Regions from separate parts of the Streptomyces sp. NPDC051909 genome, predicted to be linked through region 1. Evidence: riboswitches for the same ligand, from Rfam matches in the RefSeq annotation. Region 1 holds a riboswitch; each other region holds the start of a gene.
What was found. Region 1 has a riboswitch for thiamine pyrophosphate ahead of AB0M18_RS24815 (thiamine ABC transporter substrate-binding protein). Riboswitches for the same ligand answer to the same signal wherever they lie in the genome.
Positions count from the first base shown of each region.

Region 1 (3,266 bases):
TGCCGTTCTCCGCGCTCTTCTTCCGCCGCTGCTCCGCCAGATCCCTCATCGTCCCGGCGGCCTGGTCCGTCGTGGCGAAGGTGAAGAGGGTGAACTCCAGGCGCGTCTCGTCGGAGCCCCGTGCCTCCATCTCCTTCTTCCCCGCAGCCTGGATCCCGGCGCAGGACGACTTCGTCTCCTTCGAGCACTCGGCGAGCGCTTCGCCGTCCTGGATCACCGCGGCGTCGTCGCCGACGAAGATGTCACCCACGCCGGACTCGACCGGGAGGGCGGAGAACAGCCCTGTCGCGTCGATCCAGGCGGGAGACGTCCCGGCGCTCCCCGCGGCCGTGCTCCCCGCGGCCGTGGTTCCCGCGCCCGCGCTCCCCGCGGCCGTACTTCCCGCCGTCGAGTTCCCCTCCCCGCACGCCGTCACCGTGAGCGCCAGCACGGCCGCGACGGCGGCCCCCCGTACAACAGCCTTCACCGAACTCCTCCGACCGCCCGATCGCGGCCCGGCCGCGACACGACCGGACACTTGGCATGATCACTTAACCCCATGGGTCGTTGATCAACAACTCGCGTCCGGTCGCCGCCGGGAATCCGTCTGCGACACTGGTACCACCATGCCCAAGCCCGGAGAACTCACTTTCGTCGCCCCGCGCGGAGCCAAGCAGCCCCCGCGGCACCTCGCCGACCTGTCGCCCGCCGAGCGCAAGGAGGCCGTCGCCGCGATCGGCGAGAAGCCGTTTCGCGCCAAGCAGCTGTCCACGCACTACTTCGCGCGCTATGCGCACGACCCGGCGGAGTGGACCGACATTCCCGCCGCGTCGCGCGAGAAGCTCGCGGGGGAGCTGCTGCCCGATCTGATGTCGGTGGTGCGGCACATCTCGTGCGACGACGACACCACTCGTAAGACGCTGTGGCGGCTGCACGACGGCACGCTCGTGGAGTCGGTGCTCATGCGCTACCCGGACCGGGTGACCATGTGCATCTCGTCGCAGGCCGGCTGCGGCATGAACTGCCCGTTCTGCGCGACGGGGCAGGCCGGTCTGGACCGGAACCTGTCGACGGCGGAGATCGTGCACCAGATCGTCGACGGGATGCGCGCGCTGCGCGACGGCGAGGTGCCGGGTGGTCCGGCGCGTCTGTCGAACATCGTGTTCATGGGGATGGGCGAGCCGCTCGCGAACTACAAGCGGGTCGTCGGCGCGATCCGCCGCCTCACGGACCCCGAGCCGGACGGCCTGGGCCTGTCACAGCGCGGGATCACCGTGTCCACCGTCGGTCTGGTGCCCGCGATGCTGCGGTTCGCCGACGAGGGCTTCAAGTGCCGGCTCGCGGTGTCGCTGCACGCGCCGGACGACGAGCTGCGCGACACCCTGGTGCCGGTGAACACCCGCTGGAAGGTGCGCGAGGTCCTCGACGCCGCGTGGGAGTACGCGGAGAAGTCGGGCCGCCGGATCTCCATCGAGTACGCGCTGATCCGCGACATCAACGACCAGGCCTGGCGCGGCGACCTCCTCGGCCGCCTCCTCAAGGGCAAGCGGGTGCACGTCAACCTCATCCCGCTGAACCCGACGCCCGGGTCCAAGTGGACGGCGTCCCGCCCGGAGGACGAGAAGGCCTTCGTCGAGGCGATCGCCCGCCACGGCGTTCCGGTCACCGTCCGTGACACCCGCGGTCAGGAGATCGACGGCGCCTGTGGACAGCTGGCCGCCGCCGAGCGCTGACCTTGTAGTCTGAGCTCGAACACATCTTCATATTCCGACAGGGGAGCGCCACAGCGCTGAGAGTGCGGTAACCGTAGACCGCAGACCCTCTGAACCTTGCCCAGGTCATTCTGGGTAGGAAGTTCGGTCGTAACTCGAGCTGTTGCGCCCTGCCCGCGCCCGGTCTCCCCGGACGCGGGCAGGGCCGCGTCTCCTTCTGGTCACACCCAGGAGGACATTCACGTGAACATCAGGAAGGCGGCCGCCGCCGCGCTCGTCGCGGCGCTCGGCGTCTCGACCCTCGCCGCGTGCGGCACGGACGACGTGCGGGAGGCGGCCGGCAAGACCGACCAGCCCATGCCGAAGACCGTGACCCTCGTCAGCCACGACTCCTTCAACGCCTCCAAGGAGGTGCTCGCGGAGTTCACCAGGCAGACCGGTCTCACGGTCAAGGTGCTCAAGAGCGGCGACGCCGGCGAGGCCGTCAACAAGGAGATCCTGACCAAGGGCTCCCCGCAGGGCGACGTCTTCTTCGGCGTGGACAACACGCTGCTGTCCCGCACCCTCGACAACGGCATCTTCGTGCCGTACGAGGCCCAGGGCCTGGACCGGATCCCGGCGTCGCTCCAGCTCGACAAGGAGCAGCACCGGGTCACGCCGATCGACTCCGGCGACATCTGCGTCAACTACGACAAGCAGTACTTCGCGGACAGGAAGCTGGCGCCGCCGCAGACCTTCGACGACCTGGCGAAGCCGCAGTACAAGGACCTGCTCGTCACGGAGAACCCGGAGCGGTCCTCCCCGGGCCTCGGCTTCCTGCTCGGCACGGCCGCGAAGTACGGGGACGAGGGCTGGCAGGACTACTGGAAGAAGCTCAAGGCCAACGGTGTGAAGACCGTCGACAGCTGGGAGCTCGCCTACAACCAGGAGTTCTCCGGCTCGGCCGGCGGCAAGAAGGCCAAGGGCGACCGCCCGCTCGTCGTGTCGTACGCCTCCTCCCCGCCGGTCGAGGTGCTGTACGCGGAGCCCCAGCCGAAGGTCGCGCCGACCGGCGTGTCCACCGGCACCTGCTTCCGCCAGACCGAGTTCGCGGGCCTGCTGAACGGGGCGAAGAACCCCGAGGGCGGCAAGAAGCTGATCGACTTCCTCATCTCGAAGAAGTTCCAGGACGACATGCCGCTGCAGATGTTCGTCAACCCGGTGACGAGCGACGCGACGCTCCCGGAGCTGTTCACCAAGCACGGTGTGGTGATCGACAAGCCCGAGACGATGGAGCCTAAGAAGATCGCCGACAACCGTGACCAGTGGATCCAGCAGTGGACCTCGCTCGTCCTGAAGTAGCCCGCATCAGGCGCTCGGGGAGCGCGGCGGGGAGCGCGACGCGGCTCGGACTGATGGTCCTGCCCGTCGTGTTCTTCGCCGTGTTCTTCGCCTGGCCCGTCGTCTCCATCGTGGAGCGCGGGCTCAGGCCGGACAGGCGGTGGGAGCTCGGGCGGTTCGGCGAGACGCTGAGCCGGCCGGAGATCCTCGACGTCCTGTGGTTCACGCTGTGGCAGGCGCTCGCCTCCACGGCGC
Region 1 covers NZ_JBFAYA010000016.1:104,599-107,864, reverse strand. Annotated here, with positions in the region: gene AB0M18_RS24825 (hypothetical protein) at 1-466, opposite strand, end outside; gene rlmN (23S rRNA (adenine(2503)-C(2))-methyltransferase RlmN) at 606-1,712, shown strand; TPP riboswitch at 1,742-1,851, shown strand; gene AB0M18_RS24815 (thiamine ABC transporter substrate-binding protein) at 1,935-3,032, shown strand; gene AB0M18_RS24810 (iron ABC transporter permease) at 3,086-3,266, shown strand, end outside.

Region 2 (3,266 bases), on a different contig from region 1:
AGATCTCCTGCTGGAGGTCGATGTTCTCCTTGATCTTGTGCATCGGGACATGGCCCGGGCCCTCGATCATCGTCTGCACGTTGTGCCGCTTGGCGATCGTGTTCAGCTCGCCGAGCGTGCGCAGCTCCGCGAACTGCGCGTCGTCGTTGGCGTCCGCGATCGAGCCGGGCCGGAGACCGTCGCCGAGCGAGTACGTGACGTCGTACGCCGCGAGGATCTCGCAGAGCTCCTCGAAGTTCGTGTAGAGGAAGTTCTCCTCGTGGTGCGCGAGACACCACGCGGCCATGATCGAGCCGCCGCGCGAGACGATGCCGGTCTTGCGGCGGGCGGTGAGCGGCACGTACGGCAGCAGCACGCCGGCGTGCACCGTCATGTAGTCGACGCCCTGCTCGGCCTGCTCGATGACCGTGTCCTTGTAGATCTCCCAGGTCAGCTCCTCGGCCTTGCCGTCGACCTTCTCCAGGGCCTGGTAGAGCGGCACGGTGCCGATCGGCACGGGGGAGTTGCGCAGCACCCACTCGCGGGTGGTGTGGATGTTGCGGCCGGTGGAGAGGTCCATGACCGTGTCGGCGCCCCACTTGGTCGCCCAGGTCATCTTCTCCACCTCCTCCTCGATGGAGGAGGTGACCGCGGAGTTGCCGATGTTGGCGTTGACCTTCACCAGGAACCGCTTGCCGATGATCATCGGCTCGATCTCCGGGTGGTTGACGTTCGCCGGCAGCACGGCACGGCCCGCCGCGATCTCCTCCCGTACGACCTCGGGGGAGACGTTCTCGCGGATCGCGACGTACTCCATCTCCGGGGTGATCTCGCCCCGGCGGGCGTACGCGAGCTGCGTGACGGCCTGGCCGGCGCGGCCGCGGCGGGGCAGCCGGGGCCGGCCGGGGAAGACGGCGTCGAGGTTCCTGAGCCCGCCGCCGCGCGGCGAGGTGTGCTTGATGCCGTCGTCCTCGGGCCGGACCGGACGGCCCGGGTACTCCTCGGTGTCGCCGCGCGCGATGATCCAGTTCTCGCGCAGCGGCGCCAGACCCCTTCGGACGTCCGTCTCGACGGTCGGGTCGGTGTACGGGCCGGACGTGTCGTACAGCGTCACGTCCTTGCCGTTGGTGAGGTGTACCTGTCGGACGGGCACCCGGAGGTCGGGGCGGGAGCCCTCGACGTAACCCTTGTGCCAGCCCGGCGTGCGCTGGCCCTGGCCGCCGCCCTGCGGGGCGTTCTGGTCGGAGGCAGGCGTGTGTGCATCCTGAATGGTCATGAGACCGATCTCCCTACGCCGGCATTACCCGGTAACAGGTTCGGCGGTCGGCGCAGCGATTCGTCAGCGCCCTCTCAGCCCGGTGCTCCGAGCTCCCGCGTGTGCAAAGGTGTCACCACGCTAGCGGCACCCCGGGCGTGCTGAACAGTGGGGGTCTCGACGTTCTTGCGATGATCGGGCGGTGACTTCCTCCGAGCAGCCCCCCGAACCGCACGGCCGTGAGCACAGCCATGAGCACCGGCCCGAGCACGGACCCGAGCACGGTCATGGGCATTCTCATGCGCACGGTCACGGCCCCGCCGCGCCGGTCTCCCGGCATCTGCGCAGGGTCATCGCGGCCGTCCTGATCCCCTTCGCCACCGCCGTCGTCGTCGGCCTCGTGGTGCTGTGGCCGGGCGCGACGCCCGGCCACCAGCGCACCGGCGTCGGCTTCGACCGGCAGACCGAGCAGGGCAAGGTCGTCGCCGTCGAGCACGTCGACTGCAAGGACGTGAACGCCGCCCAGGTCCCGCCGACCGGCGACACCTCCACCCCTGAGGGGCGCGAGGCGGTCAACGGGCAGCAGGGGCAGTGCGATAAGGCCACCGTCGAGGTCACCACCGGCCAGGACAAGGGCCGCAGGTTCATCGAGATCGTGCAGCCGGACGCGCCGCGCCAACTCCACGAGGGGCAGGGCGTGGTGGTGGCGTACGCTCCCGACGCCCCGCAGGACCTCCAGTACTCCGTCACCGACGTGAACCGGAAGGTGCCGATCGCGGTCCTCGCCGGCATCTTCGCGCTCGCCGTCGTGATCGTCGGCCGGATGCGCGGCGTGATGGCGCTGATCGCGCTCGCCATCAGCTTCCTGGTGCTGACCATGTTCATCCTGCCGGCGATCCTCGAGGGCTCGAATCCGCTGCTCGTCGCCGTCGTCGGTTCGAGTGCGATCATGCTGATCGCGCTCTACATGTGCCACGGCCTCTCGGCCCGCACCTCGGTCGCGGTGCTCGGCACCCTGGTCTCACTGCTGTTGATCGGGCTGCTCGGCTCGGTCTTCATCGACTGGGCCTCGCTCAGCGGCAACACCGACGACAACACCGGTCTCATCCACGGGCTCTACCCCGAGATCGACATGTCCGGTCTGCTGCTCGCCGGAATCATCATCGGCTCGCTCGGCGTGCTCGACGACGTGACCGTCACCCAGACCTCCGCGGTCTGGGAACTGCACCAGGCCGACCCGGACATGGGGCCGCGGCGGCTCTACCGGGCCGCGATCCGGATCGGGCGCGACCACATCGCCTCGGTGGTGAACACCCTGGTCCTGGCCTACGCGGGCGCGGCCCTGCCGCTGCTCCTGCTGTTCTCGATCGCGCAGAGCAGCGTGGGCACGGTGGCCAACAGCGAGCTGGTCGCGGAGGAGATCGTGCGGACCCTGGTCGGCTCGATCGGGCTGGTCGCCTCGGTGCCGATCACCACCGCCCTCGCGTCGCTCGTCGTGTCGGCGGACCGGCCGGGGCCTGGGGCTGCGGAGACCGGCACGAGCCCGGGCGGCGGCCGCGCGGGCCGGGGCGGGCGGGCCGCCGGAGGCGGCGGCCGTCGACGCCGCGCCAAGTGACGCCGGACGACGGGGAGTCGGACCAAGGGGAGTCGGACCAAGGGAGGTCTCGGACCAAGAGGAGTCGGAGGAAGAGGAGTCGGGCGTACGGGCCGGGTGGGCGCTGACCCGTACGGGAGGGGTGCCGGGGCTCGGGTGGGGACGGATGCCGGGCCGGGGTGCAGGGGCGGGGGCGGGGCGGCCCTGCCGTCAGCCCGCGTTCTCCTCGGCGAGGATCCGACCGAGCGCGGCCTCGAGGTGGTCCTCGAAGTCACCCTGCGTGCGCTCCTGTCCGAGCGGTACGAGCTTGTCCGTACGGTCGAGGAAGGCCACCAGCGGCGGTGCGCTCGCGCGGAACAGGGCGCGGTCGCCGCCGACCTGGAGGCGGATCATCACGTCGGAGAGGCTCTCGGGGTCGGTGGGGGCGATGTGCACATC
Region 2 covers NZ_JBFAYA010000020.1:10,690-13,955, reverse strand. Annotated here, with positions in the region: gene thiC (phosphomethylpyrimidine synthase ThiC) at 1-1,255, opposite strand, end outside; TPP riboswitch at 1,249-1,364, opposite strand; gene AB0M18_RS27460 (YibE/F family protein) at 1,437-2,849, shown strand; gene AB0M18_RS27455 (SsgA family sporulation/cell division regulator) at 3,039-3,266, opposite strand, start outside.
Region 2: it holds a riboswitch for thiamine pyrophosphate, as region 1 does, so the genes downstream of both, thiC (phosphomethylpyrimidine synthase ThiC) here and AB0M18_RS24815 (thiamine ABC transporter substrate-binding protein) in region 1, are expected to answer to the same signal.

Region 3 (3,266 bases), on a different contig from region 1:
AGGATCTTCTCGCCGGGGCGCACTTCGCGGCGCACGGCGATGAGCTGGCCCTCCTTCACCAGCTGCCGCACGCGCGTCACCTCGACGTCGAGCTTCTCCGCGATGTCGGGGAGGTAGAGCCAGTCGGGGACGAGAGCATCGGTCTTTGCGTCAATCTCGGTCACGGGACAAGCCTGCCATCCCGGACTGACAGTCGGTAGTCGGGCCCTACCTGACTGCGGCCTTCAGGGGGACGGCGGGGTCGGCGGCCTTCGCGGGATCGACCGGGGTGCGCCGCTCGATCAGCCGGCGGCCCTGGGCGAGGTCGCGCGGCCGGCCGACGGCGAGCAGGGCGACCGGGGTCCCCTGGCGCAGCCACAGCACCGTCCAGCTCTCGTCGGCCGGGTCGCCGCGCCACAGGAGGGTGTCGGCGGCGCCGTGGTGCCCCGCGTACTGGACGAAGCGGCCGAACTGCTCGGACCAGAAGTACGGGACCGGGTCGTACGGCTCGGGCGCGGCGCCGAGGATGTCGGCGGCGACCGTGCGGGGGCCCTGGAGGGCGTTGTCCCAGTGGTGCACGAGGAGCCGTTCGCCGTAGCGGGCGGAGGGGAAGGAGGCGCAGTCGCCGACCGCGTACACGTCGGGCAGGGAGGTGCGCAGCCGGTCGTCGGCGGTGAGCGCGCCGCTGGGGTCGAGGGCGGCGCCGGAGCCGGCCAGCCAGTCGGTGGCGGGGCGGGCGCCGATGCCGACGACGACGGCGTCGGCGGGCAGCTCGGTGGTGGTGCCGTCGGGTCCGTCGAGGACGACGCGGCCCTCCTCGACCCGTCGCACGCGCGCGTGGAGCCGGAGTTCGGCGCCGCTCGCGGTGTACCAGGCGCCCATGGGGGCGGTGACCTCGGCGGGCAGGGCGCCGGCGAGGGGGCGGTCGGCGGCCTCGACGACGGTGACGGCGCAGCCGGCCTCGCGGGCGGCGGTGGCGAACTCGGCGCCGATCCAGCCGGCGCCGACGACGACGATGTCGTGGCGGCGTTCCAGGACGGGGCCGAGGCGGACGGCGTCGTCGAGGGTGCGCAGCAGGTGGACGCCGGGGACGCCCTCGGAGCCGGGCAGGGTGAGCGGGTTCGCGCCGGTGGCGACGACGAGGACGTCGTACGGCACGGGGCCGGTCTCGGTGTCGACCTCGTGGTCGGCGGGGCGCAGTCCGGTGACCTCGACGCCGAGCCGGAGGTCGATGTCGAGGGCGGTGAAGTCGACGTCGAAGGAGGAGCCTTCGGCCTTGCCGAGCAGGACGGCCTTGGACAGCGGGGGCCGGTCGTAGGGCTGGTGGGGTTCGGCGCCGATGAGGGTGACGGATCCGGTGAAGCCCTGTTCGCGCAGGGCGACGGCGGTCTGGACGCCCGCCATTCCGGCGCCCACGACCACGACGCGCCGCTCGTTCGGCTGCTGTGCCTGCTTCTGCTCGCTCACCCGACCACCATACGCATCTGACGGAGCGTCAGGAAGCGGGGGCCGGGTGGCCCTGTGGACCCGACGCGGGCACGGACTAGTCTGGCCGCCGTAGGGGCTGCCCGGCGGATCAGGGTCGGACAGGCCGAGGCGTCTGGCACGGCACCTCGGACCCGGCCGTGATCCGCCGGGCAGCCCCTGAACATCGCGGGAGCCCGGACGCACCGGGCTGAGAGGGAGGCTGGCCGGCCTCCGACCGTACGAACCTGATCCGGGTCATGCCGGCGAAGGGAGGGGCTGGACGCCCATGTCGCGTACAAGCAGCACAAGCAGCACAAGCAGCACATCCGACGTCCTCGTCATCGGGGGCGGCGTCATCGGCCTGGTCACCGCCTGGCGGGCCGCGCAGCACGGGCTGCGGGTCGCCGTGGCCGACCCGGATCCAGGCGGCGGCGCCGCCCGGGTGGCGGCCGGCATGCTCGCCGCCGTCACCGAGCTGCACTACGGCGAGGAGACCCTGCTCGGGCTCAACCTCGCCTCCGCCCGCCGTTATCCCGCGTTCGTCGCCGAGCTCGCCGAGGCCACCGGGCACGACGTCGGCTACCGCGCCTGCGGCACCCTCGCGGTCGCGCTCGACGCCGACGACCGGGCCCATCTGCGCGAGCTGCACGCCCTGCAGACCCGCTGCGGGCTCGCCTCCGAGTGGCTCAGCGGCCGCGACTGCCGCCGCCTGGAGCCCATGCTCGCCCCGGGCGTGCGCGGCGGGCTGCGGGTGGACGGCGACCACCAGGTCGACCCGCGCCGGCTCGCCGACGCCCTGGTCGTGGCCTGCGAGCGGGCCGGGGTGGTCTTCCACCGGACCCGCGCGGAGCGCCTGACGGTGGTACGGGACCGGGCCGCCGGCGCGGTCCTCGCGGACGGCACCGAGGTCGCCGCCGACCAGGTGGTCCTCGCCGCCGGCAGCCTGAGCGGACGGCTCGACGGCGTACCGGCGGACGCGCTGCCGCCCGTGCGGCCCGTGAAGGGCCAGGTGTTGCGGCTGCGGGTGCCCCCCGCGTACGCGCCCTTCCTGTCCCGTACCGTCCGCGCGGTGGTCCGCGGCAGCCACGTCTATCTCGTGCCGCGCGAGAACGGCGAGCTGGTGGTCGGCGCCACCAGCGAGGAGCTCGGCTGGGACACCACCGTCACCGCCGGCGGGGTGTACGAGCTGCTGCGCGACGCGCACGAGCTGGTCCCCGGCATCACCGAGCTGCCGCTCACCGAGACCCGCGCCGGGCTGCGCCCCGGCTCCCCCGACAACGCGCCGCTGCTCGGCCCCAGCGCCCTGCCCGGGCTCCAGCTGGCCACCGGCCACTACCGCAACGGGGTGCTGCTCACCCCCGTCACCGGCGACGTGATGGCCCGGGCCCTGACCACCGGCGCGCTGCCGGACGAGGCCGCCGCCTTCACCGCCCGCCGCTTCTCCCCCGTACACCTGGAGCACGCATGATCGTGTCCGTGAACGGAGAGCCGCGAGAGCTCTCCCCCGGCCTGGCGCTCGACGCCCTCGTCGCCGGCCTCACCACCGCGCACTCCGGCGTGGCCGCCGCCGTCAACGAGGCCGTGGTGCCGCGCAGCCAGTGGGCCGCGACGCCGCTCGCCGACGGCGACCGCGTCGAGGTCCTGACCGCGGTGCAGGGAGGCTGAGCGCGATGTCCGACGACGTCTTCACCCTCGGCGGCACCGACTTCTCCTCCCGCCTGATCATGGGCACCGGCGGGGCCCCCAGCCTCGACGTGCTCGAACGCTCCCTGGTCGCCAGCGGCACCGAACTCACCACCGTCGCCATGCGCCGCCTGGAC
Region 3 covers NZ_JBFAYA010000005.1:343,853-347,118, forward strand. Annotated here, with positions in the region: gene AB0M18_RS11020 (Rv2175c family DNA-binding protein) at 1-164, opposite strand, end outside; gene AB0M18_RS11025 (FAD-dependent oxidoreductase) at 208-1,446, opposite strand; TPP riboswitch at 1,623-1,735, shown strand; gene thiO (glycine oxidase ThiO) at 1,733-2,914, shown strand; gene thiS (sulfur carrier protein ThiS) at 2,911-3,111, shown strand; gene AB0M18_RS11040 (thiazole synthase) at 3,117-3,266, shown strand, end outside.
Region 3: it holds a riboswitch for thiamine pyrophosphate, as region 1 does, so the genes downstream of both, thiO (glycine oxidase ThiO) here and AB0M18_RS24815 (thiamine ABC transporter substrate-binding protein) in region 1, are expected to answer to the same signal.